Regions from separate parts of the Cupriavidus sp. CER-90 genome, predicted to be linked through region 3. Evidence: predicted binding sites of a transcription regulator. Region 3 holds the regulator's gene; each other region holds the start of a gene.
The links. The regulator sigma-54, encoded in region 3, starts transcription at its own class of promoters, with help from an activator protein. The targets are predictions, from matches to a motif close to TGGCANGNAANCTGCTTT.
Positions count from the first base shown of each region.

Region 1 (10,597 bases), on a different contig from region 3:
GCGTGAATTGCCCGCAGAAAGTTTGCTGATATCGGCCCTGCCGCGCGAGTCGGGCTGTGGACTGGGAAACGACGCCTGCCCATAATGTCCCGGCCCATTCACGATTCAGGCGGCGGCCAGGACCGCTGCCCATCCCTATCAGGAGACACCATGTCATTGTTCGATCTGTCGGGCAAGGTTGCCATCATCACCGGGTCCTCGCGCGGTATCGGCCGGGCCATTGCCGAGCAAATGGCCATCCAGGGCGCCAAGGTCGTCATCTCGTCGCGCAAGGCCGAGGCCTGCCAGGAAGTGGCCGATGCCATCAATGCGCAACACGGCGCCGGCACCGCGCTGGCCGTGGCCGCCAATATTTCGTCCAAGGAAGCCCTGCAAAACCTGGTCGACGAAACCCACCGCGCTTTCGGCAAGGTCGACATCCTGGTCTGCAACGCCGCGTCGAATCCCTACTACGGGCCGATGAGCGGTGTGTCGGACGACCAGTTCCGCAAGGTGCTGGACAACAACGTGATCTCGAACCACTGGCTGATCCAGATGGTGGCGCCGCAGATGATCGAACGCAAGGAAGGCTCGATCATCATCGTGTCGTCGATCGGCGGCCTGCGCGGATCGCCCACGATTGGCGTCTACAACGTCTCGAAGGCGGCCGACTTCCAGCTGGCGCGCAACCTGGCCGTGGAATTCGGGCCGCACAACGTGCGCGTGAACTGCATTGCCCCGGGTCTGATCAAGACCGATTTCGCCAAGGCGCTGTGGGACGATCCCGTGCGCTACAAGCAGTCCACCGAGAACGCGCCGCTGCGCCGCATCGGCGAGCCGGTGGAAATCGCCGGCGCGGCTTGCTTCCTGGCTTCGGCGGCCAGCACGTTCATGACGGGCCAGGCCCTGGTGGTGGACGGGGGCGTCACGATCTGATCTGTCTTGCGCGGGAGGCAACGCATGTCGCAACATCCGCAACATCCGCAGCAACCCTCGCCGGCCGGCCCGCAGTGGCCGGTCATGTCGATGGCCGAGGCGCACGCCCGGCTGACCGCCTCCGGGGCGCCGTTCGAAACCGAGACGCGTGTGATCCGGGGCATTCCTACCACGGTCTGGAAGAATGCCCCGCCCACGCTGCGCGACCTGTTCCTGGTGGCCGCGGGCTGGGGCGAAAAGACGTTCGTGGTCTACGAGGACGAACGGGTCAGCTATCGCGCATTTGCGCTGGCCGCCACCGCGCTTGCCCACCAGCTGGTGCGCGACGGCGTGCGCAAGGGCGACCGCGTGGCCGTGGCCATGCGCAACCTGCCCGAGTGGCCCGTGGCGTTCTATGCCGGGCTGCTGACGGGCGCCATCGTCACGCCGCTCAATGCCTGGTGGACCGGCCCCGAACTCGAATACGGCCTGTCGGATTCGGGCAGCCGCATCGCCATCGTCGATCACGAGCGGCTTGACCGCATCCTGGAGCACCTGCCGAACTGCCCCGCGCTGGAACGCATCTATGTGTCCCGGGCGCCGGCTGACGCCACGTTCGACGACCCGCGCATCGTGCCGCTGGCGTCGGTGATCGGCGAGTCCGGCGCCTGGCCGTCGCTGCCGTCGCAATCGCTGCCGCTGGTGCCGCTCGACCCCGAAGACGACGCCACGATCTTCTATACGTCGGGCACCACGGGCAAACCCAAGGGCGCCGTCGGCACGCATCGCAACGCCTGCTCCGTGGCCGTCTGCGCGCAGTTCAGCCCGCTGCGCAACCTGCTGCGGCGCGGCGAGCCGGTGCCGGAGCCGAATCCCGATGCACCGCAGAAGGCCGCGCTGCTGGCCGTGCCGTTCTTCCATGTCACCGGCTGCATGTCGGTGCTGAACGGGGCGCTGGCCAGCGGCGGCAAGATCGTGCTGATGTATCGCTGGGACACGCTGCGCGCAATGGAACTGATCGAACGCGAGCGATGCACGTCGGCCGGCGGCGTACCGACGATCGCCTGGCAGATCATCGAACATCCGCGGCGCGACGAATTCGACCTGTCGTCGCTCGAAAACGTCCACTACGGCGGCGCGCCGGCATCGCCCGAGCTGGTGCGCCGGATCCAGGCGGCCTTTCCGAACGCCGCGCCCGGCATCGGCTGGGGCATGACGGAAACCTCCGCCACGTTCACCAGCCACAGCGCCGACGAGTACATTCACCGGCCGGACGCCAGCGGCCCCGCGCTGCCGATCGGCGAGATGAAGATCGACGATGGCTTCGGCAATGCGCTGCCGCCGGGCGAGATCGGCGAACTGATGGTGCGCGGCGCCAACGTCGTGCGTGGCTACTGGAACAAGCCCGAGGCCACGGCAAAGACCTTTGTCGACGGGTGGCTGCACACCGGCGACGTGGCGCGGCTGGACGAGGAAGGCTTTCTCTACATCGTCGACCGCATGAAGGACATGCTGATCCGTGGCGGCGAGAACATCTACTGCATCGAGGTGGAAAGCGCGTTGTATGCGCATCCGGCCGTCATGGATGCGGCCGTGGTCGGCATTGCGCACCGGACGCTGGGCGAGGAGCCGGGCGCCGTGGTCAGCCTGAAGCCGGGCGCCCGGGCCACCGAAGCGGAGCTGCAGGATTTCGTGCGCCAGCAGCTGGCCGCGTTCAAGGTGCCGGTGCGGATCATCGTCCGCGACGACATGCTGCCCCGCAATCCGAATGGCAAAATCCTGAAATCGAACCTGCGCAAGCTGTTCGAATAGGAAGGCCGGCGTCGCACCGCTCGGCGACGCCGCGAGGCTGTCACTTCACAGGAATCGGCGTCCCGGCAGGCACCGGGACGGCCGTCACCGCGTTCTGCGGGCTGCCGCTGACGATGCGGTCCGAATAGGTCAGGTAGACCAGCGTATTGCGCTTGCGATCCACCGCGCGCACCACGTGCAGCGTCTTGAACAGGATCGACATGCGTTCGGAAAACACATCTTCCTGCGCCTTGAGCGGGCCCTTGAACGCGATCGTCCCCACCTGCCGGCAGGCAATCGACGCCTCGGGCGGGTCCTCGGCCATGCCGAACGTGCCTTTGATGCCGCCGGTACGGGCCCGCGACACGTAGCATGTCACGCCATCCACCTGCGGATCGTCGTAGGCCTCGATCACGACCTTGTCCGACCCCGTCACCCGGAAATTGGTCGAAACGCTACCGATTTCCTCGGCATGGGCGGCAACCAGCAGCGTGGCCAGGCCACATGCCAGCCCAGCCGCCAGCACAATACGCAACGGCCTCGGCGTCATTCGGTGGTCGCCCCCTTGATCTCGTCGTGGCGGCGCTCCATTTCCTGGCGCAGCGCACGGCGTTGCCGGGCGGCTTCGAAACGCTGGCGCTCCACCTCGTCGCGCGGCTGCAGCGGCGGCACTTCGGCCGGCGTGCCGTTGTCGTCCACGGCCACCATCGTGAAATAGCAGCTGTTGGTGTGGCGAACCACCTTGCTGCGGATGTTCTCGGTCACCACCTTGATGCCGATTTCCATCGAGCTGCGGCCCGTGAAGTTCACCGCCGCCAGGAACGTCACCAGTTCGCCGACGTGAATCGGCTGGCGAAACACCACCTGGTCAACCGACAGCGTCACGACATACCGTCCGGCGTAGCGGCTCGCGCACGCGTAGGCCACCATATCCAGGTACTTGAGGATGGTGCCGCCGTGGACGTTGCCTGAAAAATTGGCCATGTCCGGCGTCATCAGCACGGTCATGGACAGCTGGTGGGACAGATCATTCATCGCAGAAAATCCAGAAATCGAGCATGAGGCGCGGGCAGTGTAACCCGCTGGGCCGGGTCATGGCATATCGGAAGCGCGCGATTTCCGCTGCGAAGCAGCAAAACAGTCTGAATACCCTGCGGGACAAATAAAAAAAGCGGCCCCGCAGGCCGCTTTCTGTACTTCCGTACTTCTGTACTTCTGTAACGCTCCGGACGCGATGCGCTTACTTCTTCTTGTTCACGGCGTCCTTGAAACCCTGGCCGGCCGAGAACTTCACCGTCTTGGCGGCCGGGATCTTGATCGTTTCGCCGGTGCGCGGATTGCGACCGGTACGTGCAGCACGCTTGCCCGAGCTGAAGCTGCCAAAACCCACCAGCGTAACCGAGTCACCCTTCGCAACTGCCTTCTTGATACTGTCCAGCGCAGCGTTCAGCGCGCGCTCGGCGGCGGCGTTGCTGAGTTCTGCTTCCGCGGCGATGGCCGATACCAGTTCACCTTTATTCATGGCTGATTTCCCTTGTTTGGTCGTCGTCACCGGACTTTTGCCAAGTGGCAAAAGTCCGATCGGCGCAGTCTAATCTGCCCTTTACGGCTTGAGCAATCCCCAGTGGCACCGATGCAACGAAAACTGCCGGAAATCGTTCTCCGACAAGACTTAGCGGGGTTTTTACCCCTCTGTTTTTCGAATCGGCACATCACATTTGAGGATCAGGACGTATCGGACGGCGCACTTTATGAAACCGGCAGATTATTGCCGATTATTGACCCGACTGCGCAATTTCCGCCTTCCGATTTGCCGAGGCTGGATGGCCAGCCCGCTACGCGCATTTTCGGGGCATCGCGGCGCCATGCACCAATCAGGGTCCACTCGCGCACTGACATGCGTCTTTTTGGCGCACGCATGCCCCACGATCGCCCCACCCTCGCCTGCTCCGTGCCGTCTGCCGGGGTGCGCCGACAGCGTGACGGGTGCGGGGCGCCCAGATTTGGCGCGGCATTCCCCGTTTTGCGCCCAAAACTGGAACGCTAATTGCTTATCCGTGCTCCCATTTTGAGCATGAGGTAACGATGGAGAACCTGAAGACAGGCACGGATGCCTTGTTCATCCTGCTGGGCGCGATCATGGTGCTGGCAATGCACGCGGGGTTCGCATTTCTGGAACTTGGCACGGTTCGCAAGAAGAACCAGGTCAATGCACTGGTAAAGATTCTGGTCGATTTCGCGGTGTCGACACTGGCCTACTTCTTCATCGGATACACCATCGCCTATGGGGTCCAGTTCTTTGCAGGCGCGGAGACGCTGGCCGAGAAAAATGGCCACGAACTGGTGAAGTTCTTCTTCCTGGCTACGTTTGCCGCCGCCATTCCGGCGATTATCTCGGGCGGCATCGCGGAACGCTCGCGCTTCAATCCGCAACTGATGGCGACCTTCGTCCTGGTGGGCTTTGTCTATCCGTTCTTCGAAGGCATCGTCTGGAACAACCGCCTGGGCGTGCAGGACTGGCTGGCTTCGGTAACGGGCGCACCGTTCCACGACTTTGCCGGTTCGGTGGTCGTGCACGCGGTGGGCGGCTGGATCGCCCTGCCCGCCGTGTTGCTGCTGGGCGCCCGCCGCGGCCGTTATCAGAAGGATGGCCGCATCAGCGCGCATCCGCCATCGAACATCCCCTTCCTGGCGCTGGGCGCCTGGGTGCTGGCCGTGGGCTGGTTCGGCTTCAACGTGATGAGCGCGCAGACCATCGACAAGATTAGCGGCCTGGTGGCCATCAATTCGCTGATGGCGATGGTCGGCGGCACGCTGGCGGCCTGGGCGGCTGGCCGCAACGACCCGGGCTTCTCGTACAACGGCCCTTTGGCCGGACTGGTGGCGGTCTGCGCAGGCTCCGACATCATGCATCCGCTGGGCGCGCTGGTGACTGGCGCCGTGGCGGGCGTGCTGTTCGTCTATCTGTTTACGCTGGCCCAGAACAAATGGCATATCGACGATGTGCTGGGTGTCTGGCCGCTGCACGGCCTCTGCGGCGCCTGGGGCGGCATTGCCGCGGGCATTTTCGGCAGCCGCCTGCTGGGTGGGATGGGCGGCGTGTCGCTGGTGTCGCAAGTGGCCGGCACGCTGATGGGGATCGTGGTCGCGCTGGTTGGCGGCACGGTGGTCTATGGCACGCTGAAGAAGCTGGTGGGCATCCGCCTGGACCCGGAAGAGGAGTTCAACGGCGCCGACCTGACGCTGCACCGCATCTCGGCCACGCCGGAGCGTGAAACCAACTGGTAAACCACGGATTTGCAGGGCATTGTGGAAAAAGCGGCCGGGCATTAACCCGGCCGTTTTTACTTGGCGCGCAAAAAAGATTGACTTGAACTTTCGCGCGCGAGCGCCCAATAATGCCCTTGCCGTTTCCTCAAACGCCGACACAGGCGTGCCTTGTGATCCTGACATTATCGACAGCATGCTTTCGTTTTCGCTGTCCCTGTTTTTCCTGCCCGTAAATCACAGGAGTATGTTCATGGATACCACCTCGCTGCAAAGCATCCGCGAAGTCATTTACAGCTACGCCACCATATTCGGCGTGAAAATCCTGGCCGCGCTGGCGTTCTGGGTGGTGGGCCGCTGGCTGATTCATTTCGTGGTACGGCTCGTACAGAATTCGCTTGCCAGGCAAAGCGTCGACCCCACCCTGCTGCGCTATGTCGGCTCGATCGTCACCGTCACGCTGAATGTCGTGCTGGTGATCGGCATCCTGGGCTACTTCGGCATCCAGACCACCACGTTCGCGGCGCTGATCGCGGCGGCCGGCGTAGCCATCGGCATGGCGTGGTCCGGACTGATGTCGAATTTCGCTGCTGGCGCGTTCCTGGTGGTCCTGCGTCCGTTCAAGGTGGGCGACTTCGTGACCGTGGGCGGCGTGACCGGCACGGTGCGCGAAATTGGCCTGTTCGCCACGTCGCTCGATACCCCGGACAACGTCCTGACCGTGGTCGGCAACAACAAGATCTTCAGCGACACGATCCAGAATTTCACGGCCAATCCGTACCGGCGCGTGGAACTGAAGGCCCAACTGGCCGGCACCACCGACGCCGTGGCAGCCATCGCGCTGCTCAAGGAAAAACTGGCCGCCATCCCGAACGTGCTGGCCGAACCGGCGGTCGATGTCGAGATCCTGGAATTCACGCTGGTGGGGCCGGTGCTGGCGGTACGCCCGTACTGCCACAACGACCACTACTGGCAGGTGTACTTCGACACCAATCGGACCATCCGCGACAGCTTCGGCGCGGCCGGCTTTGCCGCCCCGATGCCGGCGCAGATGGTGGTCATGCAGAACGCCCCGGCCGTGCCGTTGACCCAGCCGGCCAACCAGGCCGCCTGAGCCGCGAGCCCGGCGCGCCCGGGACCATCGGCCTGGCCGATCACCCGGGCTGGCGCATGCCGGCCCGCCCGTACAGACGCAGCAGCACGGCGCCGCTGCCGCAGACCGCCATCACCACGGCCAGCGGCAGCGCCGTGCCGTCGTGCCAGACGCTGACCGCCGCACCGGCCAGCGTGCCGAAACCGAACTGAAGCGTGCCCATCAGGGCAGACGCCGTGCCGGCCCGATGGCTTTGATGCGCCAGGGCCAGCGCCGAAGCGTTGGGCGTGATGCATCCCAGCCCGGCCAGGAACACGAAGAAGCAGCACAGCAGCACCGGCAGCGACGCCACGCCCAGCAGCGTGGCCGCCGCCAGCGTCAGGCCCGCCACGCATGGCGCGATCAGCGCGACGCGCAGCACATCGTCCAGCGCGCGGGCGCGCACCAGCCTGGCGTTGACCTGCGACATCGCGATCAGGCCAAATGCGTTGGCCCCGAAAACAAAGCCGTAGTGGGAGGGATCGATGCCATGCAGTTCGATCAGCACGAACGGCGAGCCCGCGATATAGGCGAACATCCCGCCCTGCACGCAGCCGGCGGACAGCGAGTACCCCAGGGATTCACGGTCGCGCAACAGCTCCCAGTAGCCGCGCAGCACCGTGCCGGGATGCAGCGTGCGGCGGCGCTGCGGATCCAGCGATTCTTCCATGCGCGCATGGATCAGCCACAGCAGCAGCACGGCCGCGCCGCAGTGAATCCAGAAGATCGCCCGCCACCCCGTGGCCGCCAGGACGGCCCCACCGATCAGCGGCGCCAGGATCGGCGCCAGCCCCATCACCAGCATCAGCGACGAAAAGGCCCGCGCGGATTCGCGTGCCTCGAGGCGGTCGCGGATCACCGCCCGCGAGACCACCAGCCCGGTGCAGCCGCCCAGCGCCTGCAGGAAGCGCCAGACCATCAGCGACTCCACGCTCGACGCCAGCGCACAGCCCGCGGCGGCCACGCCATAGATCGTCAGGCCCGCATAGAGCGGCGCCTTGCGCCCGAAACGGTCGCTGACCGGGCCGTAGAACGCCTGGCCGATGGCCAGTCCCACCAGGAAGGTGCCCAGCGTCAGTTGCACCTTGCCGATATCGGTATGAAGGTCGGCTGCCAGCGCGGGGAAGCTGGGCAGGTACATGTCAATGGAAAGCGGTGCGATGGCGGTGAGCGACGCGCAGATCAGCAGCCAGAGCGGAAAGCGCGCGTCGGTGCGCGCGCTTGCGGAGGACGTCATGAAAGGGATCCGGTAAGACAAGCCGCAATTGTTGCATAGCGGGCAAGCCCCTGGCGGCGCGCGCGTCAAGTCACCAGACGTACCGTGGAAAATCCGCCGCAAACCGGCTGCCCGTGCGGCATCACGGGTGGCGCTGCTTTCACGTGTGGCGGCGTGGAGGGTACAATGCGTGCCTGTCGGGACGGATGTCCCCAGACCACGCAGTCAGACGCATCGCGGGAGACGGATCACGGGACCCGTCCCCGGCAACGTTATCCTGCATGACCATACGACATACGCCGTTTATTGCTTCGCTGAGCCTGGTTGCACTCGCAGCCTTGCCGTCGTTGCCCGCATGGGCCGCGCCTGGCAAGCCGCCCGCCATGGCACCGGCTTCGTCGCCCGCGCCCGTGGCGATCGACGAAGCCGAGGCCCTGTCACGCATGCTCAAGGGCGCGGCCACCGGACAGAACACCGGTGCGGCCGGCGTTCCCGAACTGCTGCGCAATACCAATCGCCCGGACAGCGTGCTGGCACGCGCCTGCCGCCAGCTCAACGACATCCTGCCCATCGAGATCGACGGCGAGACGCGCCTGCGCCGCTGCCAGTCGATCCCGGGCAAGCACGTGCTCTTCCAGCTGGAACTGACCAACTTCCGCGGCCCGATGCTCGACCTGGCCAGCTTCGAGGTGAATTACGCCGCGCCGCTCCAGCGCAACATCTGCGCCAACCGCGACGTGGAAATCCTGACCAAGCTCGGCGTCAGCATGATGTTCCGCTACATGACGCGTAACGACCGCGGCGAACGCCGCGTGGGCGACGTCTATATCAACGCGCCGATCTGCGTGTCGGCGCTGCGCTGAAACGCCCCCCTGAAACGCTCCCGTTTGAAACGGGCAAAAAAAACGGCAGGCCCTGGGGCCTGCCGTTCTTGATGGTGCGGACCGACGGTCACGCCACCCTTGGCCGCAATGGCAGCACGTTGGGGGCGCGGCGCAGCAACACCCGCGTTTCCTTCCAGGCGGCATCGGCCAGCGGCGACCCCCAGACCAGTTCGTGCAGCTTCGACAGGGCGAACGGATCGCCCAGCAGCACGTGTTTCTGTGCCGCCGACAGCGAACCGGGGCCATGGGTCAGCGCGTGCTGCACCAGCGACGCATGCTGCAGCCTGGCCGGCTCCGGCTGTACCGTACGCGGCGTGGCCGTGGCGCACATCAGCGCGTTGGTCACCGGATCGACCACGGCATCGACGAAGCGCGGCGTTTCCTGGGCGTTTTCCACATGCTGCTGCGTTTCAACGATCTCGCGCGGCACATAGGTTTCCTCGGGGATCATGAACAGGCCCGCGCGTCGCGCGGCACGGCCCAGCGATACGCGCGACAGCATCACCGACAGCGGAATCGACATCGCCAGCGAGCCCACGATCGGCAGCAGCCACCAGATGAAGCCCGGGCTCAGCCAGTACACGCCGGCGCCCCACACCAGGCCCAGCACCGTGTGCCAGCCGTGGCGGCGGAACGCTTCGCCCCAGGTGGTTTCGGCATCCTCGCGCGGGGGCGACTTCCACGAAATGCCCCAGCCGCTGTACGCGGCGATCACGAACTTGGTATGGAACAGCATGCGCGTCGGGGCCAGCAGCGCCGAGAGCGTCATCTCGATCAGCATGCTCAGGAACAGGCGCACCACGCCGCCGTACTGCTTCGCATCCTTGAGCAGCAGGATCACGCTGGCCAGCTTCGGCAGGAACAGCAGCGTCGCCGTGGCCGAAAACAGCATCAGCGCCTTTTCCGGATGCCATTCGGGCCAGGTCGGGAACAGCTGGTATGGCTTGGTGAAATACTCGGGCGGCACCAGCGCATGCTTGGCCAGCGCGGCGGTGGACAGCAGCAGGAACAGCAGCCACAGCGGTGCCGACACATAGGCCATGATGCCGGTCAGGAACACGGCGCGGTGCACGGCGTGAAAGCCCTGCTTCATCCACAGCCGGAAGTTCATCAGGTTGCCCTGGCACCAGCGGCGGTCGCGCTTGACCTCGTCCAGCAGGTTCGGCGGCAATTCCTCGAACGAACCGGGCAGGTCATAGGCAATCCACACGCCCCACCCCGCGCGCCGCATCATGGCGGCCTCGACAAAGTCGTGCGACAGGATTTCGCCGGACAACGGCCCCTTGCCGGGCAGCGGCGCCAGGCCGCAGTGCTCCATGAACGGCTTGATCCGGATGATGGCGTTGTGGCCCCAGTAGTGCGACTCGCCAAGCTGCCAGTAGTGCAGCCCGGCCGTGAACAGCGGACCATAGA
Region 1 is NZ_JBYGYM010000001.1:510,274-520,870, forward strand. Features, by position in the region: gene AC24R4_RS02275 (SDR family oxidoreductase) at 151-915, shown strand; gene AC24R4_RS02280 (class I adenylate-forming enzyme family protein) at 940-2,706, shown strand; gene AC24R4_RS02285 (CreA family protein) at 2,747-3,235, opposite strand; gene AC24R4_RS02290 (acyl-CoA thioesterase) at 3,232-3,720, opposite strand; gene AC24R4_RS02295 (HU family DNA-binding protein) at 3,926-4,207, opposite strand; gene AC24R4_RS02300 (ammonium transporter) at 4,771-5,973, shown strand; gene AC24R4_RS02305 (mechanosensitive ion channel family protein) at 6,206-7,066, shown strand; gene AC24R4_RS02310 (Bcr/CflA family multidrug efflux MFS transporter) at 7,107-8,321, opposite strand; gene AC24R4_RS02315 (hypothetical protein) at 8,582-9,163, shown strand; gene mdoH (glucans biosynthesis glucosyltransferase MdoH) at 9,252-10,597, opposite strand, start outside.
Region 1: a site for sigma-54 is predicted at 4,722-4,739, ahead of AC24R4_RS02300 (ammonium transporter). Genes of this name have one in related genera too.

Region 2 (10,597 bases), 640 kb from region 3:
TGGTGGCGATCCACGGTGCGCAGGCTGACAAGCTGGTGGTGTCGGCCCGTACCGGCGGCGCCCAGTCCGATCGTGACGGCATCTCGCTGTTCCTGGTCGATACGAACGGGGCCGGCGTCAGCGTCAAGGACTACCGCACCATCGACAACCTGCGCGCGGCCGACGTGACGTTTGCCGATGCGCCGGCCACGCTGCTTGGTGCCGAAGGCAAGGGCTTTGACGTGCTGGAGGCGACGGCCGACTACGCCGCCGTGCTGCTGTGCGCCGAGGCCGTCGGTGTGATGGACACACTGAACGCCGCCACGCTCGAATACGCCAAGACGCGCCAGCAGTTCGGCGTGCCGATCGCGCGCTTCCAGGCGCTGCAGCACCGCATGGTGGAAATGTTCATCCATGCCGAGCAGTCGCGTTCGATCACGCTGCTGGCTGCCGCCCGCTTCGAGGAAGCGTCGCCGGAAGAACGCCGCCGCTACGTGTCGGCCGCCAAGGCACGGGTGGGCCAGGCGGCGCGCTCGGTCGGTCAGGAAGCCGTGCAGATCCACGGCGGCATGGGCGTGACCGACGAATTGCCGGCCGCGCACATGTTCAAGCGGCTGACCATGATCAACACGACGTTTGGCGACGTGGACCATCACCTGGGCCGCTTCGCAAGCCAGCCGGGCTTCCAGGAAGCCGCCTGACCGTAGTGTTTGACCTGAACCGCGCCGGCGACCCCGAGCGCGGTTTTTTGCTTTGGAGCCCACGATGTCCAACAAGATGTACTTCGAAGACTATGTCGTCGGCAGCGAGATCCCGCTTGGCAGCTACCACGTTACCGAGGAGGAAATCCTCACGTTTGCGCGCCAATACGATCCCCAGCCGTTCCACATCGACAAGGCCGCGGCGGAAAGCAGCATCTACGGTGGCCTGATTTCCAGCGGCTGGATGACCTGCGGCATCATGATGCGGCTGCTGGTACAGTCGATGGGCGACCGCTCCACCAGCATGGGGTCACCCGGCGTGGACGAGGTACGCTGGATCAAGCCGGTCTATGCCGGCGACACGCTGACCGCCGTGCTGAAGATCCTGGAGAAGCGTCCGTCCAGCACGAAGCCCGACCGCGGGGTGGTGATGACGCAGTGGGTGGGCACCAACCAGAAGGGCGAGGTGGTGTGTACGGTCAAGGGCATGGGTATGTACAAGCGCCGTCCGGCCTGAGGCCGGTGCGGGCGCGGCAGGAAGCCGGGCAGCCGGGCAACAAGACGACAAGACGACAAGACGACAAGACAATAGGAGACAAGTCATATGCGCACCATTGCATCGCTGGAAGAGCTGGAGTCCCTCCAGGGCCAGGAAGTGGCCGTCAGCGACTGGTCCGAAATCACGCAGCAGCAGGTGAACCTGTTTGCCGAGGCGACCGGCGATCATCAGTGGATCCACGTCGACGTCGAGCGCGCCAAGCGGGAGTCGCCGTTCGGCGCCCCGGTGGCGCATGGTTTCCTGACGTTGTCGCTGCTGCCGCAGTTCATGCAGAACGCCATCCATATGGAAGGCGTCAAGATGGGCGTCAACTACGGGCTGAACCGGGTGCGATTCACCTCGCCGGTGCCGGTCGGCAGCAAGCTGCGCGCGCGCGTGAAGCTGCTCAAGGTCGAGCGGCTCGATCCGTTGCCGAACGGCCTGCTCGGTGCCCAGTCGACCTGGGAAGTCACCATCGAACGAGAAGGGAGCGATCGCCCCGTCTGCGTGGCGGAATCGATCAGCCGACGCTACGCGTAGCGCGTGGCAGGTGGGTAGGGCAGAGGGGCCGCTAGAACGCGGCCCCTTTCTTTTGTCCAGAAGAATCGCATGACAAATACGTTCACGACGTGATCTGTTTCCTTTGCGCGACATCAAAAACATTGTCCGGTTAAAAGAACAGTGTTTCCGTTGTGTTTGGGTTTACCCGCAATGTTGCGTTGCGGTACATTCGCGGCCAACGATGTTTTAAGTAATGCGATATCCGCTCGGAGACCGTGCTCGCTGCGCTGGCGGGTGGTCAAAAGCAGGCGGAAATCGCGTGAGCATCGTGACACAACGCTTGTCCCGGTGGCTGCTCCGAACCGGGAACGATCGCAGTTCAGGCAGTCGGTTACCTCAGCGCACGCTTCCGCCCCCGGCGTTTCGCGCACGCAGTCGTCAGTTGCTGTCCAGCCGCGCTCATGGCGTTGCCCGGCCGCATGGTCCGCCGGTGCTTGCTCGCCCCATCAACGCTTGCGCCAGCTTTGGACACGTCCCCGGTTTTTCCCAGCCCAGCCAGCCCGTTGCCTCGTGCAGCAGGCGGCAGTGCCTCGCTTGTGCACAGGCGTGGCGCAACCAGACCGTCGTGACATGAACACATCAACAATGCCGCGCCTGATGCGGTACCTGCCTTGCCTTGGCCTGCTCCTGCTGGCCGGCTGCGACTACGCGCTGATGAACCCGAAGGGGCAAGTCGGCGTCGACATCAAGGGCATCATCCTGATCGCCACCTGGCTGATGCTGCTGGTCGTGGTGCCGGTGATCATCCTGACGATCGTGTTCGCGTGGAAGTATCGCGCCAGCAACACGTCGGCCACCTACGATCCCGACTGGTCGCATTCGACCAAGATCGAAGTCGTGGTCTGGCTGATTCCCTGCCTGATCATCATCGCGCTGGGCATCATCACCTGGAAGTCGTCGCACGATCTCGACCCCTACAAGCCGCTGGAGTCGAACGTCAAGCCGGTGCAGGTCGAAGCCGTGGCGATGAACTGGAAATGGCTGTTCATCTATCCGGAACTGAAGATCGCGACGGTCAACCAGCTGGCGCTGCCGGTAAACACGCCGGTGAACTTCAAGATCACGTCGGATTCGATCATGAATTCGTTCTTCATCCCCCAGCTGGGCAGCCAGGTGTACGCCATGGCCGGGATGGAGACCAAGCTGCACCTCATCGCCAATGAAGCCGGCACGTACGACGGCATGTCCGCCAACTACAGCGGCGGCGGCTTCTCGGGCATGAAGTTCAAGACCATCGCGATGTCGAACTTCGACTTCGACAAGTGGGTGGAACAGGTGCGCGCGTCCAGCAAGCAGCTCGGCGCCGAGGACTACAAGGTCCTGGCCAAGCCGAGCGAAGCAGATCCGGTGACGTACTTCGGCAAGATCGAAGACGGCCTGTTTACCGGCATCCTGCATCAATACATGGGGCACGACGGCCGTGCCATGGCCCGCGAAGGTTTCGATGGCGGTCCGGTCTGCACGTCGCGTAACACGCTTGGCGAAGAGCGTGTATCCATGACCACGCCGGCCAAGCCGGCCGTGGGCGCGCAAATCTAGGAGCAATGATGTTTGGCAAATTGAGTTTGTCGGCGATTCCGTTTCATGAGCCGATCATCATGATCACGCTGAGCTGCGTGGCCCTTGGCGGGCTGGGGCTGCTCGGCGCGATCACGTATTTCAGGAAGTGGAATTACCTGTGGGTCGAATGGATCACTTCGGTCGACCACAAGCGCATCGGCGTGATGTACTCGCTGGTGGCGCTGATCATGCTGCTGCGCGGCTTTGCCGACGCCATCATGATGCGTACCCAGCTGGCGGTTGCCACCAACGGCGCCACCGGCTTCCTGCCGCCCGAGCACTATGACCAGGTGTTCACGGCCCACGGCGTGATCATGATCTTCTTCGTGGCCATGCCGCTGATGACGGGCCTGATGAACCTCGTGGTGCCGCTGCAGATCGGCGCGCGCGACGTGGCGTTCCCGTTCCTGAATACGCTGAGCTTCTGGCTGTTCGTGGCCGGCGCGCTGCTGGTCAACATCTCGCTGGGGGTTGGCGAATTCGCGCGTACGGGCTGGCTGGCCTATCCGCCGCTGTCGGGCCTGGACTACAGCCCGGGCGTGGGGGTGGACTACTACCTCTGGTCCTTGCAGATTTCAGGGTTGGGCACGCTGCTGACCGGCGTGAACTTCCTGGTGACGATCCTGAAGATGCGCGCCCCGGGCATGACCCTGATGCGCATGCCGGTGTTCACGTGGACGGTCTTCTGCACCAACGTGCTGATCGTGGCCGCCTTCCCGGTGCTGACGGTGTCGCTGGCCCTGCTGGGTCTGGACCGCTACTTCGACATGCACTTCTTCACGAACGACGGTGGCGGCAACGCCATGATGTACGTGAACCTGATCTGGATCTGGGGCCACCCCGAGGTCTACATCCTAGTGCTGCCGGCATTCGGTATCTTCTCGGAAATCATCGCCACGTTCTCGGGCAAGAAGCTGTTCGGCTACAAGTCGATGGTGTATGCAACGAGCGCGATCATGGTGCTGTCGTTCATCGTGTGGCTGCACCACTTCTTCACGATGGGCTCCGGCGCCAACGTGAACGCGTTCTTCGGCATCACGACGATGATCATCTCGATCCCGACGGGCGTGAAGATCTTCAACTGGCTGTTCACGATGTACCGTGGCCGCGTGCAGTTCACGTCGCCGGTGCTGTGGACGCTGGGCTTCATGATCACGTTCGTGATCGGCGGCATGACCGGCGTGCTGATGGCCGTGCCGGCAGCCGACTTCGTGCTGCATAACAGCCTGTTCCTGATTGCCCACTTCCACAACGTGATCATCGGCGGCGTGCTGTTCGGCTACCTGGCCGGCATCACCTACTGGTGGCCGAAGGCGTTCGGCTTCAAGCTGAACGAGCGTCTGGGCAAGTGCGCCTTCTGGTGCTGGATCGTCGGTTTCTACTTTGCCTTCATGCCGCTGTACGTGCTGGGCCTGATGGGCATGACCCGTCGTCTGAACCACACGAACAACCCGGAATGGACGCCGTGGCTGCATCTGGCCGTGGTGGGCGTGGTGTTCGTGGCGCTGGGCATCTTCTTCCAGGTGCTGCAGATCGTCGTGTCGATCCGCGACCGCAAGAAGCTGGCCGACGTGACGGGCGACCCGTGGGGTGGCCGTACGCTGGAATGGGCCACGTCGTCGCCGCCGCCGTTCTACAACTTCGCGCACACCCCGGTGGTGCGTGACCTGGACGCGTTCGCCGACATGAAGGCCCGTGGCGAGAAGCTGCCGACCAGCGGCTTCGAGCAGATCCACATGCCGAAGAACACGGCTGCCGGCTTCTACATGGGTGCCTGGAGCCTGGCGCTGGGCTTCGCGCTGATCTGGCACATCTGGTGGCTTGCCGCCGTTGGCCTGGTCGGCATGGTGGTGGCGTTCATCCGTCGCGCCAACGATGACCACATCGATTACTACGTGCCGGCCGCCGAGGTCGAGCAGATCGAAACCCGCTACCAGCAGCGTGTGGCTGCACAGGGCTGATAACGATGTCGACAGAAGTTCTTGACCGCTTTGGGGCGCAAGCCCCCGCGCATGCGCACTCGCACGACGAGTCGCACGACCACGCCCATCACGACACCAGCGAGAACACCATCTTCGGTTTCTGGCTGTACCTGATGAGCGACTGCATCCTGTTCGCGTGCCTGTTCGCCGCGTTCGCCGTCCTGCGCGGCGAAGTGGCGGGTGGCCCGTCGGGCAAGGAGCTGTTCGAGCTCAACTACGTGCTCGTGGAAACGGCAATCCTGCTGTTCTCGTCGATCACCTACGGCTTTGCCATGGTGTCGATGCAGAACCAGCAGCGCGGCCGCGTGATGTTCTGGCTGGCCGTGACGTTCCTGCTGGGCGCAGGCTTCATGGCGATGGAAATCAACGAGTTCGCGCACCTGATCCATGAAGGTGCCGGCCCGAGCCGCAGCGCCTTCCTGTCGTCGTTCTTCACGCTCGTGGGCACCCACGGCCTGCACGTGGCAAGCGGCATGCTGTGGATGCTCGTGCTGATGTACCAGCTGTCGAAGAAGGGCCTGACCCCGGCCGTGGCCAAGCGCCTGAACTGCCTCAGCCTGTTCTGGCACTTCCTGGACGTGGTCTGGATCGGTGTGTTCACCGTGGTCTACCTGATGGGAGCAATGTAATGGCACAGCAACACGCAAGCGCCGCCCACGGCGCGTCGCATGGCCACAGCAGCGTCAAGTCGTATGTGATCGGCTTCGTGCTGGCGGTGATCCTGACCGTGATCCCGTTCAAGATCGTGATGGACGGCTCCATCGACCGCGCCACCACGCTCTGGATCATCCTGGGCATGGCCGTGGTGCAGATCATCGTGCACCTGAAGTACTTCCTGCACCTGGACGGCTCGGATGGCCAGAAGTGGAACGTGATGGCACTGCTGTTCACCGTCCTGATCCTGTTCATCGTGCTGGCCGGCTCGCTCTGGATCATGCACAACATGAACGCCAACATGATGCCGTGGATGAGCAAGTGACCGTCGTCACCGGTATCTGAAGAAACGGGGCCCCTGCGGCCCCGTTTTTTATTGCATTTTTCCCCGGCCGCTTCAGGCCGCTTCAGGCCGCTTCAGGCCGCGGCGGGAGGGTGGGGCCGAGCGGCCTCTCCGCCCAAAATCTTGCCGCTGGTGCGCCGCGCACCGATCCCTTCCCGCCATGCACCGCATCGGGCCGATGCACGTCGCCGGTGCATGCGTCCGTTCCTGCCCCTTCGCCAGCCCGGCACCTTACTGGTGCGGCCCCGATCCATCCCATCCGATTTGTCTCGCCGCCGTTGCCTGGCAACGGTTTGCGGTCGTTGCCGCGCTTGGCACGCAAGTTGCAGAAGCGTTACCCGGGGTGCGTAGTCCCTGACCACATACGACAAATTGGACAGAATGGGAGCTGCAATGAAACGACGTGACATGCTGAAGCTGTCGGCGGTAGCCGCCGCGGCGATGATCGGTACCAGCCCGCTGATGGCGCAGACGAAAGAACCGATCAAGGTCGGCATCCTGCATTCGCTGTCGGGCACCATGGCCATCTCCGAGACTTCGCTCAAGGACGTGGCGCTGATGACGATCGACGAGATCAACAAGAGCGGCGGCGTGCTGGGCCGCAAGCTCGAGCCCGTGGTGGTCGACCCCGCTTCCAACTGGCCGCTGTTCGCCGAGAAGGCCCGTCAGCTGATCACCAAGGACAAGGTAGCCGTGACGTTCGGCTGCTGGACGTCGGTGTCGCGCAAGTCGGTGCTGCCGGTCTATGAAGAGACCAACGCGCTGCTGTTCTACCCGGTGCAGTACGAAGGCGAGGAAATGTCCAAGAACGTGTTCTACACGGGGGCCGCGCCGAACCAGCAGGCCATCCCGGCCGTGGAATACCTGATGAGCAAGGAGGGCGGCGGTGCCAAGCGCTTCTTCCTGCTGGGCACCGACTACGTGTATCCGCGCACCACCAACAAGATCCTGCGCGCGTTCCTGAAGAGCAAGGGCGTGGCCGACAAGGACATCGAAGAGGTCTACACCCCGTTTGGGCATAGCGACTACCAGACCATCGTCGCCAACATCAAGAAGTTCTCGCAGGGCGGCAAGACGGCCGTGATCTCGACGATCAACGGCGACTCCAACGTGCCGTTCTACAAGGAACTGGGCAACGCCGGCCTGAAGGCCAAGGACGTGCCGGTGGTGGCCTTCTCGGTGGGCGAGGAAGAACTGCGCGGCATCGACACCAAGCCGCTGGTGGGCCACCTGGCCGCCTGGAACTACTTCATGTCGGTCAAGAACGGCGAGAACGACGCGTTCAAGAAACAGTGGGCGGCATGGGTCAAGGCCAACAACCTGCCTGGCGGCGACAAGCGCGTGACCAACGACCCGATGGAAGCCACCTACGTCGGTATCCACATGTGGGCCCAGGCCGTGAAGAAGGCCGGCACCACCGACGTGGACAAGGTGCGCGCCGCCATGTACGGCCAGACCTTCAAGGCGCCGGACGGCTTCACGCTGACCATGGGCGACAACCATCACCTGTACAAGCCCGTGATGATCGGCGAAGTGAAGGGCGACGGCCAGTTCAACGTGGTCTGGAAAACGCCGAAGCCGATCCGTGCGCAGCCGTGGAGCCCGTTCATCGCGGGTAACGAAGGCAAGGCCGACAAGGTCGGCGGGAACTAAGCGCTGCCGACCGTTGTTATGCGCTCCCCTCTCCCATGCAGTGGGAGAGGGGTGGGGGTGAGGGTAAAACCTCTCAAGATGCGAGTGCGGCGACTTGACCTGCCGTGCCCTCACCCCCGGCCCCTCTCCCGCAGGCGGGAGAGGGGAGCAAGGACAAGAACAATACTAGACGCGATCCATCGCGCGAACCAGGCTCCTGAATGCACCGACCCAATCTCCGCTCGTGGCTGCGCGCCATGCTCGCTGCGTTGCTGCTGGCCGCTGCCCCGCTCTGGGCCGCCACGCCGCTCACGCAGGCCGACCTGAAGCCGCTGGCCGAGGACGACTTCGACGCCAAGACCGCCGCGCTTGCCAAAGTCACGCAGGCGCCGGCCGAACAGGCCGGCCCGATCCTGAAGGCACTGCAGGACGATGCGCTGCAGTACGCGCCATCGGTCGGCATGGTGCGCCAGGATGGTGACAAGTATCTCGATGCCATCAGCGGCAAGCCCGTCGCCGTGAAGAGCGATGCGTTGGAATCGCTGACGCTGAACAACAGCCTGCGCACCATCGTCGACAGCGCCGCCAGCAGCCTGCTGCTGCAGTCGCCGGACATCGCGGTACGCACGCAGGCCATCAACACGCTGCTCGACCAGCCCGGGAACGCGTCGCGCGAGGCGGTCGAGGCCGCCCGCAAGGCCGAGGCCGATGCCGGGCTGCGTGCCCGCCTGGACGTGATCTGGGCCAATACCGTACTGGCCCAGGGCACCGAGGCCCCGCGCGATGCACGGCTCGATGCCATCCGCATCCTGGGCAGCGACAGCAACCCGCAGTCGCGCCAGAAGCTGATGCCGCTGATGGAAAAGGACGATGCCGGCAAGTACAAGGAAGCCGACGAGGGCGTGCGCGTGGCCGCCCAGCAGGCCATCGACCAGATGCGCAGCGAACAGCGCCGCGCCGAACTGCTGGGCAACCTGTTCGCCGGCCTGAGCCTGGGCAGCGTGCTGCTGCTGGCGGCGCTGGGCCTGGCCATCACGTATGGCCTGATCGGCGTCATCAACATGGCGCACGGCGAATTCCTGATGATCGGCGCCTATGCCACGTACGTGGTGCAGACGCTGTTCCGCGCCTATGCGCCGAATGCGTTCGACTGGTACCTGGTGGCGGCGCTGCCGGCCTCGTTCCTGGCGGCTGGCGTGGTCGGCTTCGCACTGGAGCGGATCGTGCTGCGGCATCTGTACGGCCGTCCGCTGGAAACGCTGCTGGCCACGTTCGGTATCAGCCTGCTGCTAATGCAGGCCGTGCGCACGATCTTCGGCGCGCAGAACGTGGAGGTGGCCAATCCGGTGTGGATGAGCGGCGGCTTCGATGCGATGGCCGGGCTCGTGATCCCGTACAACCGCGTGGTCATCATCCTGTTCGCGCTGGCCGTGGTGGCCGTGGCGTGGGCCGTGCTGAACCGTACCCGTCTGGGCCTGTTCGTGCGCGCCACGACGCAGAACCGCACCATGGCAGCCTGCGTGGGCGTGCGCACGTGGAAGGTGGACAGCTACGCGTTTGCCTTCGGCGCCGGCATTGCCGGGCTGGGCGGCTGCGCGCTGTCGCAGATCGGCAATGTGGGCCCCGACCTGGGGCAGGCGTACATCATCGATTCGTTCATGGTCGTGGTGCTGGGCGGGGTGGGGCAGCTGGCCGGCACCATCGTCGGGGCATTCGGCCTCGGCATCATCAACAAGTTCATCGAGCCGTTCTACGGCGCGGTGCTGGCCAAGATTTTCGTCCTCGTGCTGATCGTGCTGTTTATCCAGAAGCGGCCGCAGGGACTTTTCGCGCTCAAGGGGCGCAGCGCGGAGGCCTGACATGAGCAGCTTTTCCTCTTCATCCCGCAAGGCGTTCAAGCTGTCGGTGCCGGAGCGCCAGCCGCTGTTCTCGGGCCGCGTATGGACGCTGCTGGTGCTGCTGACCGTGGTCGTGGCCATCGGCGTGCCCATCTGCGCGCTGGTGCTGCCGGAGACCCATCCGCTGCACCTGTCGGCCTACGCGCTGACGCTGTTCGGCAAGATCATGTGCTTTGCGCTGGCGGCCATCGCGCTGGACCTGGTGTGGGGCTACTGCGGCATCCTGAGCCTGGGCCACGGCCTGTTCTTCGCGCTGGGCGGCTATGCGATGGGCATGTACCTGATGCGCTCGATCGGCCGCGAGGGGGTCTACAAGAGCGACCTGCCCGACTTCATGGTGTTTCTGGACTGGAAGGAGCTGCCGTGGTTCTGGCACGGCACCGAGCACCTGCCGTATGCGCTGCTGCTGGTGGTGCTGGTGCCCGGCGTGCTGGCGTGGCTGTTCGGTTTCTTCGCGTTCCGGTCGCGCATCAAGGGCGTGTACCTGTCGATCATCACGCAGGCCATGACCTATGCCGCGATGCTGCTGTTCTTCCGCAACGAGACGGGATTCGGCGGCAACAACGGCTTCACGGACTTCAAGCGCATCGCCGGCTTCGCGGTGGCAGCGCCGCAGACCCGCGCCGCCCTGTTCGTGCTGACCTTCCTGGCGCTGGTGGCCGGCTTCATAGCGTGCCGCTACATCGTCACGTCGAAGCTGGGCCGCGTGGTGACCGCCGTGCGCGACGCCGAAACGCGCGTGATGTTCT
Region 2 is NZ_JBYGYM010000002.1:328,712-339,308, reverse strand. Features, by position in the region: gene AC24R4_RS12060 (acyl-CoA dehydrogenase family protein) at 1-680, shown strand, start outside; gene AC24R4_RS12055 (MaoC family dehydratase) at 745-1,197, shown strand; gene AC24R4_RS12050 (MaoC family dehydratase) at 1,285-1,758, shown strand; gene cyoA (ubiquinol oxidase subunit II) at 2,350-3,318, shown strand; gene cyoB (cytochrome o ubiquinol oxidase subunit I) at 3,327-5,300, shown strand; gene cyoC (cytochrome o ubiquinol oxidase subunit III) at 5,306-5,950, shown strand; gene cyoD (cytochrome o ubiquinol oxidase subunit IV) at 5,950-6,300, shown strand; gene urtA (urea ABC transporter substrate-binding protein) at 6,712-7,971, shown strand; gene urtB (urea ABC transporter permease subunit UrtB) at 8,172-9,809, shown strand; gene urtC (urea ABC transporter permease subunit UrtC) at 9,811-10,597, shown strand, end outside.
Region 2: a site for sigma-54 is predicted at 6,631-6,648, ahead of urtA (urea ABC transporter substrate-binding protein). Genes of this name have one in related genera too.

Region 3 (10,597 bases):
GGGCGCAGGGCCAGATCGTAATAGGGGTTTGGCAGCGAGCGCACATCGAACACCATGTCCGCGTCGCTCGGCACCCCGTGCTTGAAGCCGAACGATTCGAACAGCAGCGTGAGCGACTGGCCGCTGGCGCTGTCGTTGCGAATCAGTTCCTTGACCCAGCTGCGCAGCGTGTTGGTGCGCACATTGCTGGTATCGATGCGATGGGCGGACTCGGACAACGGGCTGAGCAGCCCCCGTTCCATTTCGATGGCTTCGATCAGCGACGTACTGACCGTTGCGCCCGGTCCGCCTGGCCCGGCACCTTCCGGGACCCCCAGCGGCGCACCGTCCGGGCCCACGCCGACGCGGGTCGACAGCGGGTGGCGGCGGCGCGTCTCCGAATACCGCTGCACCAGCGCATCGGTATTGGCCGTCAGGAACAGCACCTGCACCTGATGATGGGCGGAAAGCTCGCGGACGGTGTCCGGCAGCCGCGCCAGCGACTCGCGGCTGCGAATGTCCGTGGCCACGCCAAGATGGGTATAGCCCTGGTCGGCCAGATAGGCCGTGAGCTCGGGGATGAACTGGGCCGGCAGGTTGTCGACGCAGTAGTAGCCTGCATCTTCCAGGACGTTCAGGGCGACCGACTTGCCGGAGCCGGAAATTCCGGTGATGAGAATGATCCGCATAGCGACGCAAGGATAGCACCGCAAGGTAACCGCGTCATGACAGCTTGCCCCAGACAAAAATGGCGAATCGCAGAGGATTCGCCATTTTCCGAGGGAACATTGCCCGGATCGGGCCGCGTAACGGTTTGTGAACCCCGGGGTCATGAACCGGGGTTGCGAACCGCGCCGATCAGGTTGCCGGCTTGGCCGACAGGCACTCGCTCTGTGCCTTCTTGTATTCGTCGCCCTTCTTGCCCTTGTTGGCCTTGGCGCACGCGGCCATCTTTTCCTGCTGGGTCTTCGGCTCGGCGGCGGGGGCGGGGCCGCTGGCCGACAGGCACTCGCTCTGCGCCTTCTTGTATTCGTCGCCCTTCTTGCCCTTGTTGGCCTTGGAGCAGGCCGCCATCTTTTCCTGCTGCGCGGTCTTGCCGGACTTCTCGGCAGCGGCCGGAGCGGAGGCGCCCTGGGCAAACGCGGCCGTGGCGAACAGGGGGGTAACCAGCAAACACATCGCGATCAGCTTTTTCATGCTTCTCTCCTGGCTGTGGAAACACATCGTGGCCGCGCGCCATGCCGGCGTCTGGCGGAACCTGGGCTCGGCGCCCATTACAGCACAAAACGGCGGCCGCCCGCAGTTCGTTGACGAAGGGCTATGCCAGGCTTGTAAGCAAATGAAAAACGCCCGCGAATGAAGCGGGCGTTTGCAGACGGGCGCGGTAGCGGCTCAGAGCAGCCGACCCTGGCCGCGCGATACCACGTCGGCCTGCATGGCCGCGCGCTGGCGGTCCATGAAGTCGCGCAGGGTGTCGATGCCGCGCAGCCGCAGGATCGTGTTGCGCACGGCGGCTTCGACCAGAACGGCCAGGTTGCGGCCGGCCGCCACCTGGATCTTCACCATGTGGATCGGCAGGCCCAGCACGTCCAGGTACTGGGAATCGAGCGGCAGCCGTTCGAATTCGCCATCGTTGCGGCGTACCAGCTGCACCACGAGCTTGAGCTTCATCTTCCGGCGCACCGCCGTTTCGCCAAAGATCGTCTTGATATCGAGCAGGCCCAGGCCGCGCACTTCGAGCAGGTTCTGCAGCAGCGGCGGGCAGCGGCCTTCGATGAAGTCGGGGCCCAGCCGGACGAAATCGACGGCATCGTCCGCCACGAGGCCATGGCCGCGCGAAATCAGTTCCAGGCCCAGCTCGCTCTTGCCCAGGCCCGATTCGCCCATGATCAGCACGCCCATGCCGAGGATGTCCAGAAATACCCCGTGCATCGTCACGCGCGGCGCGGAGATGCGCGACAGGTAGAGGCGCAGGTGATCGATCACGGCCGCCGAGGACACCGGCGTGGTGAACAGCGGGGTCGAGGACCGCGTGCAGCGCAGTTCCAGGTCGGGCGGGGGCTCCATGCCATCGGCCACCACCAGGAACGGCGGCTCCAGCAGGATCAGTTCCCCCATCTGGCGCTTGCGCGGTTCGTCGTCCAGGCGTTGGTAATACTGGATTTCGGGCTTGCCCAGCACCTGAATCCGGTTCGGGTGGATCAGGTTCAGGTGGCCCACCAGATCGGCGGCGGAAGTGGCTTCGCGAGCGAATTCGACGTCAAAGGCCCGGTCGGCACCTTCCAGACCGGCGACCCACGACAGTTTGATGTCGGCTGCGTTGTCGTCGAAGATCGACTGCGAGGTGACGCCGGTGAGTTCCATGCGGGGTGCTTTCTACGAGGGGGGCGGTATGGCTTCAGGCGGCCAGCCAGGCCGGCCTGCGGATCGTCACGGATGCCATTCGGTCAGCAACTGGTGGACGGCTTCGGGCGTGGGCAGCGTGGCCAGGCCTTCGCGCATCTCGCGGTCGGACAGCAATTGTGCGATTTCCGAGAGAATTTCGAGGTGCTGCTGGGTGGCCTGTTCGGGCACCAGCAGGAAAATCAGCAGAGAGACCGGCTTGCCGTCGGGCGATTCGAACGGAATCGGCTCGGCCAGGCGCATGAAGCCGGCCAGCGGCTGCTTCAGGCCCTTGATACGGCCGTGCGGGATGGCGACGCCGGCACCCAGGCCGGTCGAACCCAGCGATTCGCGGGCGAAAAGGTTGTCCGTGACGGTGGCGCGGGCCACACCATGGTTGTTCTCGAACAGGAGCCCGGCTTGCTCGAAGACCCGCTTCTTGCTGGTGACGGTGACGTCGAGATGGATGTTGCCGGGTGGCAGCAATTTGGCCAAACGATTCATGGGCGATGCACGAGAAGTCAGGTTGGCGATACGGCGCACAAATGCCGTCCCGCCGGATGGGGCAATTCAGGATATCGAGTGCTTGGTGGACGCCCGCATTGGAACGTCCGGCTCATTATAGAGCAGGGCCACAGCGCGCTTGTGCACTGCAGCGCCGGCGCCGCGGGTGGTGCCGCGGATTGGCCGGCCGGATTGCCCACCCGGATATTGCCGCCGGCGCCCGCATGATCTTCCGTCACGCGGCCTGCCGTCCGGGTCACCGGGACCGTTCTGCCTGTCGTTCTTGTATGGCGCAGCATACACCGAGCCGCGCAAGATGCGAACACCCCCGGCAAATCAAATGGTTTCGGCCGTGGTGCGAAGGTAACGGAGGATTTCAGTCCGACGCGGGCGCGCGCCCATCAAAAAAGCCGCGCAGATGCGCGGCTTTGCTCTCTTCCTGTCAGTCCTCTTCGGGGACGCTGACGTCCGCCTCGAGGGGCAGTTAAGGATTTGCCAGCCTATTGTTGCTGTAGCTGGGCTTCAGCCATCTGGTACTTGACCGCTTCCCGGTCATGACCCTGCACGCGGTCCTTGTAGCGGATCACCTGCCGGTCGAGCTTGTCGACCAGACAGTCGATCGCGGCGTACAGGTCTTCATGGTGCGCTTCGACGAAGATGTCCTTGCCCTTGAGATGCAGATTGATTTCCGCGTACTGACGCTTGTCCTTTTCCTTGTGGTTGTCGACAGATAGCAGCACGCTCACGCCAATGACCTGATCGAAATGCCTGACAATTCGCTCCAGTTTCGTTTCCACATACTCACGCAGCGGCGGCGTGATGTCGAGGTGGTGTCCACTGATCTTGAAGTTCATAGCGCTTCTCCTTCTGAAAGAGCCGCACCAGGCAGGCGGTTGCGGCTCGGCTACAAAGACTTGCGGAGATTGACTGCGGGGATCTTCAGTGCTTCGCGATATTTGGCCACCGTACGGCGTGCGACCACAAAGCCCTGTTCGCCCAGCAATTCGGCGATGCGGCTGTCGGAAAGAGGATTCCTGGGTTCTTCGGCTCCTATCAGTTGCTTGATCAGCGCGCGGATCGCCGTGGAAGAGGCCGCGCCGCCCGTCTCCGTGGAGACGTGGCTACCAAAGAAGTACTTCAACTCGAAAGTACCCATTGGCGTGGCCATGTATTTGTTCGTGGTCACCCGGGAAATGGTCGACTCATGTAAACCGAGTGTATCGGCAATTTCCCGCAAAACCAAGGGCCGCATCGCTATTTCGCCGTGCGAAAAAAAGTTCTTCTGACGCTCCACAATTGCCTGCGCCACCCGCAGGATCGTGTCGAATCTTTGCTGGATGTTCTTGATAAGCCACCGCGCTTCCTGCAGCTTTTGCTGCAGTCCCGCAGCCCCCGCTTCGCCTTTTGCACCGCGCAAGATCTGCGCGTACATGTCGTTGATGCGCAGGCGCGGCATCACATCCGGATTCAGCTGGGCAATCCAGCCGCTGCCGCTCTTGCGCACGAACACGTCCGGCACCACGAAATCGGCGTCGGGGCGGCTGTACGCATGCCCTGGGTACGGTGCCAGCGAACGGATCAGGTCGTGCGCCGCCTTTAGTGCAATTTCGTCCACCTGCAGCGCTTTCTTGAGGCGCGTGTAATCCCTGACCGCCAGCAATTCAAGATGATGATTGACGATGGACAGGGCCAGTTCGCGCTGCGGATGCTGGAGCCGTTTCAATTGCAGGCTCAGGCATTCGGCGGCATTGCGGGCGCCGACGCCGGGCGGATCGAAGCTCTGCAGCAGCGTCAGCATCGCCTGCACTTCTTCCACCTCGAATTCCAGTTCTTCGGGCAGTTCGGTGCAGATTTCCTCGAGTGACGCACTCAGGTACCCGTCGTCGTCGAGCGATTCGATCAGGAAGATGGCCAGGCCCTTGTCGCGCGCCGAAATCTTGAGCGGCGTCAGCTGTTCCATCAGGTATTCGCGCAGCGTGGGGTCCGCATCGCGCAACTGCATCGGCGTCTTTTCGTCTTCGTCGTTCTGCGGACGGCGCGCGAAGTCGTCGAGGCTCCAGTCGTTGCCATAGTCCTCGCCACCGGAATCGCTGAAGCCTTCTTCCTCGCCGCCGGACGCATGTTCGCCGCGGTCGTCGCCGTTGGCCTGCGGTTCGGACGGGGCCGGCGCCGGGGCGCTTTGCAGGTTGACGGAGCCGTCAGCCGCCACGCGCAGCGGGCTTTCGATCCAGTCGTTCTCGCGTTCCAGCAGCGGGTTTTCCGTCAGCGCCTGTTCCACCTCCTGTTGCAGTTCGAGCGTGGAAAGCTGAAGCAGCCGGATGGACTGCTGCAGTTGCGGCGTCAGGGCCAGATGTTGGGAGAGGCGGAGCTGAAGCGAAGGTTTCATGCGACCTATTCTATGCGCATCTTTCCGTTGTTGGAACGGAATTTGCTACAACCTATCGCTTCGGCTTCCTGATCGGCAACGGCTTTGAAATCGCCGTGGGCAAGTGCGGTAAAAATGACCTGCCGATGACCTGCCGAAAGCCTGTCGGCAGTGTGGCCGCGGAGGCGGCCGGGCCTTACATGCGGAAGTTTTCGCCCAGGTAGACGCGGCGTACCGACTCGTTGGCGATGATTTCCTCGGGCTGGCCGGCGGCCAGCACGGTGCCTTCGCTGATGATGTACGCGTGGTCGCAGATACCCAGCGTTTCGCGCACGTTATGGTCGGTGATCAGCACGCCGATATTGCGCGCCTTCAGGAAGCTCACGATGCGCTGGATTTCGCCCACGGCGATCGGGTCCACGCCGGCGAACGGTTCGTCGAGCAGGATGAAGCGCGGCGACGACGCCAGCGCGCGCGCGATTTCCACGCGGCGGCGCTCGCCGCCCGACAGCGACAGCGCCGGGTTGTTGCGCAGATGCGCGATCTGCAGGTCGTCGAGCAGCGAATCCAGGCGGCGTTCGATCTCGGCCTTGGGCAGCGGCTTGCCGTTTTCCACCTGCAGTTCCAGCACCGCGCGGATGTTCTCTTCCACGTTGAGCTTGCGGAATACCGACGCTTCCTGCGGCAGGTACGAAAGGCCCATGCGGGCGCGTTCGTGAATGGCCAGTCCGCTGATGTGCTCGTCGTCGAGCACGATGTCGCCTTCGTCCAGCGCCACCAGCCCCACGATCATGTAGAACGACGTGGTCTTGCCGGCGCCGTTGGGGCCCAGCAGCCCCACCACCTCGCCGCTTTTCACATCGAGCGATACGTCCTTGACCACCGTGCGCGTGCCGTAGCGTTTCTTCAGGTGACGCACGACCAGCGTGCTGCTGTCGGTGCGGACGGCGGATGCGGAGGACGTGGCAGAGGCGGTGAGCGTGGCGGAATCGTTCATCAGGACTGGCTGGAGGTAAGGCGTTAAGGCTTGGGCGCGGTGGACGGCTTCAGATCCAGCGGTGCGCCCGCGGCGGCGGGGGCGCTGGCGTCCGAGCGCGGCGACAGCACCGCGCGCACGCGGCCCGACGTATTGCCGGCCGTGGTGTTGTTGTCGCCGCCGGTGGCGGTGTAGTACTCGTTGCGGCTGTCGTAGGTGATCACGGCGCCGCGGATCTCGTCGATGATCTTCGCGCCGACGCCCGACACGCGCGCCGCGCGGGCATGCCCGATCAGCTTGTTGATCTCGGACTTGCCGTCGTATTCGATGCGGTCGCCCCAGCCGTCGATGTACTCGTCCACGCCGTCGCGCTTCTGGCGGATATACGCCTGACGGCCGGGCTTGGAGGTGGCGATGGCGTATTGGTAGCCCTCGGGGTCGGTGCGCAGCTCGGCCGCGTCGGACTTCAGCACCATGGTGCCCTTGGTCAGCACCACGTTGCCGGTCAGGGTGTAGATCTGCTTGACGTCATCGTAGCTGGCGTTGTCGGCCTCCAGCACCAGCGGCTTGCCCTGGTCGGCGCGCTCGGCAAAGGCCGGCGCGGCCAGCGTCAGGCCGAGGGCGGCGATGGACGCCAGCAGGGCGGGCGCGAGGCGGCGACAGGGCGATGTCGTCAGGGATGCAGTCATGTTTGGCGAATGGTGAGATAAAGACGGCGGCCAGGATGCGCCGGAGCGTTTGCGTCCCCCGGGGTCACTGGGTCCTGGCCTGCCCCTGCGGCGGGTTCATGATGATGGTGCCGCGTACGTTACCCAGCAATTGTACTTCGCGGGTGACATTGTTGAAGATCATGCCGTTGGCCGTCATGACCGACGGGCCGCGCGTCAGCTCCACCGCCTTGTCGGTCTTGACGATGTCGTCGTTGACCAGCAACTGGAAGTATTGCGATGCCGCGGTCATGCGCGGGTCCTTGGACGGGTCGACGCCGGCCTGGCGCACCACGAACGCATTGCCGTAGAGATCGATGATCGAGCCCTCGGCGTTCATGGTGCCGCGCTGGGAATTGGCGGTGACCGGCGGGCGGTCCGGCTCGTACGAACGCATGGCCGGGGTGGTCACCTCGTAGGTCTGGTCGTCCTCGAAGTGCACCATCTTCACGCCCGTGAAGCGCAGCTTGGTGGTGCCGTCCTCGGCCAGTTCGGTGGCCGAGAAACGGTCCATCCAGTAGTCGGGCTCATGGCGCTTGACGCGCGACTGCTCGCTGGCCTCGCGCGGCGAATTCAGCTGCACCAGCCAGAACGTGCTGCCGGCGACGATGGCCATCAGCAGCAGCGGCAGCAGCCGCATGATCATGCCGGTGAGTCTGGACAGGAAGTCCGGCATCGTTCAGATGACCTTGGCGCGCGTCAGGTCATGGATATGGAGCGCGCCCACCAGGCGGCCGTCGCCATCGACGACGAGCAACTGGTTGATGCGGTTCGTTTCCATGATCTGCACGGCTTCCACGGCGAGCTGGTCCAGATGGACCGTACGCGGGTTGTGGTGCATGACCTCGCCGATCGGCACGGTCTTCCAGTCGCGCGGGGTTTCCAGCAGGCGGCGCAGGTCGCCGTCGGTGAACACGCCCACGGCCCGGCCTTCGGGGTCCACCACGGCGGTCATGGCCATGCCCTTGCGCGTGATTTCCATCAGCGCCTGGGCCAGCGGCGTGCTTTCGCGCACCTCCGGCACGGCGTTGCCGGTGCGCATGACATCGCGCACGTGGGTCAGCAGCTTGCGGCCCAGCGCACCGCCCGGGTGCGAGCGGGCAAAGTCTTCCTCGCCGAAGCCGCGGGCGTCGAGCACGGCCACCGCCAGGGCGTCGCCCAGGGCCAGTGCGGCCGTGGTGCTGGCCGTGGGGGCCAGGTTCAGCGGGCAGGCTTCCTGTGCCACGGCGCCGTCCAGGTGGGCGTCGGACAGCTTGGCCAGGTTCGATTCGGCGTTGCCCGTGATCGAGATCAGGCCGGCGCCAATGCGCTTGACGATCGGGACGATCGACAGCAGTTCGGCCGTTTCACCGGAATTCGAGAAGGCGACCAGCACGTCGTCGCGCGTGATCATGCCGAGGTCGCCATGGCTGGCCTCGGCCGGATGGACGAAGAACGACGGCGTGCCCGTGGACGCCAGCGTGGCGGCCACCTTGCGGCCGATATGGCCGGACTTGCCGATGCCCGAGACCACCACGCGGCCCGTGCAGCCGAGAATCATCTCGACGGCCCGGGTAAAGGCGGGGGTCAGGCGGCCGGCCAGCGCCGAAACGGCGTCGGCCTCGATCTGGAGGGTGTGGCGAGCGAGCTCGAGTGCTCGATTCGCATCGAAATTGGCTATCATGGCGCTGGAGTATACCAACGAATGCGATGGCGTCTGGCCCGGCAACCCGCCCGGCTGCCACGACGACCGCCGCGCTTGCCGTCTTTTGCCGGCGGGGTGCAGATGCCGGCTCAGGCGCGTGCCCGGCCGTCGTTTTTGAAGCCTGCCGAATGCATTCTCCGCTGGAACTGACCCTCGTGCTGCTGGCCGCCGCCGTTTTCGGCGTGGTGGCCTTCCGCATGCTGCAACTGCCGCCCATGCTGGGCTACCTGGCGGTTGGCATCCTGATCGGCCCGCATGCATTGGGGCTGGCCAGCGATACGGGCCAGACCAAGTACCTGGCCGAATTCGGCGTGGTCTTTCTGATGTTCTCGATCGGCCTGGAGTTCAGCCTGAGCAAGCTGCGCGCCATGAAGCGGCTGGTGTTCGGGCTGGGCGGGTCGCAGGTGGCGCTGTCGCTGCTGGCCGTGCTGCCGGCCAGCTGGCTGTTCAGCTGGGCGTTCCCGCTGACCTGGCAGGCGTCGGTGGCGCTGGGCGGCGCGCTGGCCATGTCGTCGACGGCCATCGTCGTGAAAATGCTATCCGAGCGCATGGAGCTGGAAAGCGAGCACGGCCGCAACATCATCAGCGTGCTGCTGTTCCAGGATCTGGCCGTGGTGCCGCTGCTGATCATCATCCCGGCGCTGTCGCGCGACCCCGGCGACCTGGCCTGGGCGCTGGGGCTGGCCACGGTCAAGATCGTGGTGGCCCTGGGCCTGATCTTCTTCGTCGGGCAGCAGCTGATGAGCCGCTGGTTCCACATCGTGGCGGCGCGCCGGTCGCAGGAACTGTTCATGCTGAACCTGCTGCTGGTCACGCTGGGCATGGCCGCGCTGACCGAACGGCTGGGCCTGTCGATGGCGCTGGGCGCGTTCATGGCCGGCATGCTGATCTCCGAGACCCCGTACCGCCACCAGGTGGAAGAAGACATCAAGCCGTTCCGCGACGTGCTGCTGGGGCTGTTCTTCGTCACCATCGGCATGTTGCTCAACGTGCGCGTGGTGTTCGACCATATCTGGCTGGTGCTGGGCCTGCTGGTGCTGCCGATCCTGTTCAAGCTGGTGCTGATCACCGGGCTGGCGCGGCTGTTCGGGTCGCGCCAGGGCGTGGCCATCCGTACCGGCCTGGGGCTGGCGCAGGCCGGCGAATTCGGTTTCGTGCTGCTGAACCAGATCGACGGCATGGGGCTGGTGGACCCGGTGCTGATCCAGGTGATCCTGGCGTCGATGCTGCTGTCGATGCTGGCCGCGCCGTTCCTGATCCAGTACAGCGACGCCATCGTGCTGCGCTTTGCGGCCAACGAATGGCTGATGCAGTCGCTGAACATGACCCGTATCGCGGCCCAGAGCCTGCAGACCGAAAAGCACGCCATCATCTGCGGCTATGGCCGCAGCGGGCAGAACCTGGCGCACATGCTGGAGCGCGAGGGCATTACCTATGTGGCGCTGGACCTCGACCCCGACCGCGTGCGCGAGGCCGCCGCGGCCGGCGACACCGTGGTCTATGGCGATGCCGGGCGGCGCGAATCGCTGATCGCCGCCGGTATCCACCGGGCCGCGCTGGTGGTGATCACGTACGCCAATACGCCGTCGGCGGTGAAGGTGCTGCACCACGTGCAGGAACTGGCGCCCGCGATGCCGGTGATCGTGCGCACCGTGGACGATTCGGAGCTCGATACGCTGCAGAAGGCCGGGGCCACCGAGGTGGTGCCGGAAATCATCGAGGGCAGCCTGATGCTGGCGTCGCACGCGCTGGTGCTGCTGGGGGTGCCGATGCGCCGGGTGGTGCGCGGCGTGCAGCAGGCGCGCGACGCGCGCTACAGCCTGCTGCGCGGCTACTTCCACGGCCGCGACGACGAGGAAGACATGGTGGAGCGCGATACCGTGCGGCTGCATTCGGTATCGCTCGGGCCCGAGCATACGGCGGTGGGGCGGCGCCTGGGCACGCTGGGGCTGGAGCGCATCGGCGTGGAGGTCACGGCGGTGCGCCGGCGCGGCATCCGG
Region 3 is NZ_JBYGYM010000002.1:964,103-974,699, reverse strand. Features, by position in the region: gene rapZ (RNase adapter RapZ) at 1-668, opposite strand, end outside; gene AC24R4_RS14970 (PsiF family protein) at 838-1,176, opposite strand; gene hprK (HPr(Ser) kinase/phosphatase) at 1,372-2,343, opposite strand; gene ptsN (PTS IIA-like nitrogen regulatory protein PtsN) at 2,410-2,865, opposite strand; gene hpf (ribosome hibernation-promoting factor, HPF/YfiA family) at 3,366-3,719, opposite strand; gene AC24R4_RS14950 (RNA polymerase factor sigma-54) at 3,770-5,251, opposite strand; gene lptB (LPS export ABC transporter ATP-binding protein) at 5,427-6,227, opposite strand; gene lptA (lipopolysaccharide transport periplasmic protein LptA) at 6,251-6,895, opposite strand; gene lptC (LPS export ABC transporter periplasmic protein LptC) at 6,960-7,589, opposite strand; gene AC24R4_RS14930 (KpsF/GutQ family sugar-phosphate isomerase) at 7,593-8,576, opposite strand; gene AC24R4_RS14925 (monovalent cation:proton antiporter family protein) at 8,726-10,597, shown strand, end outside.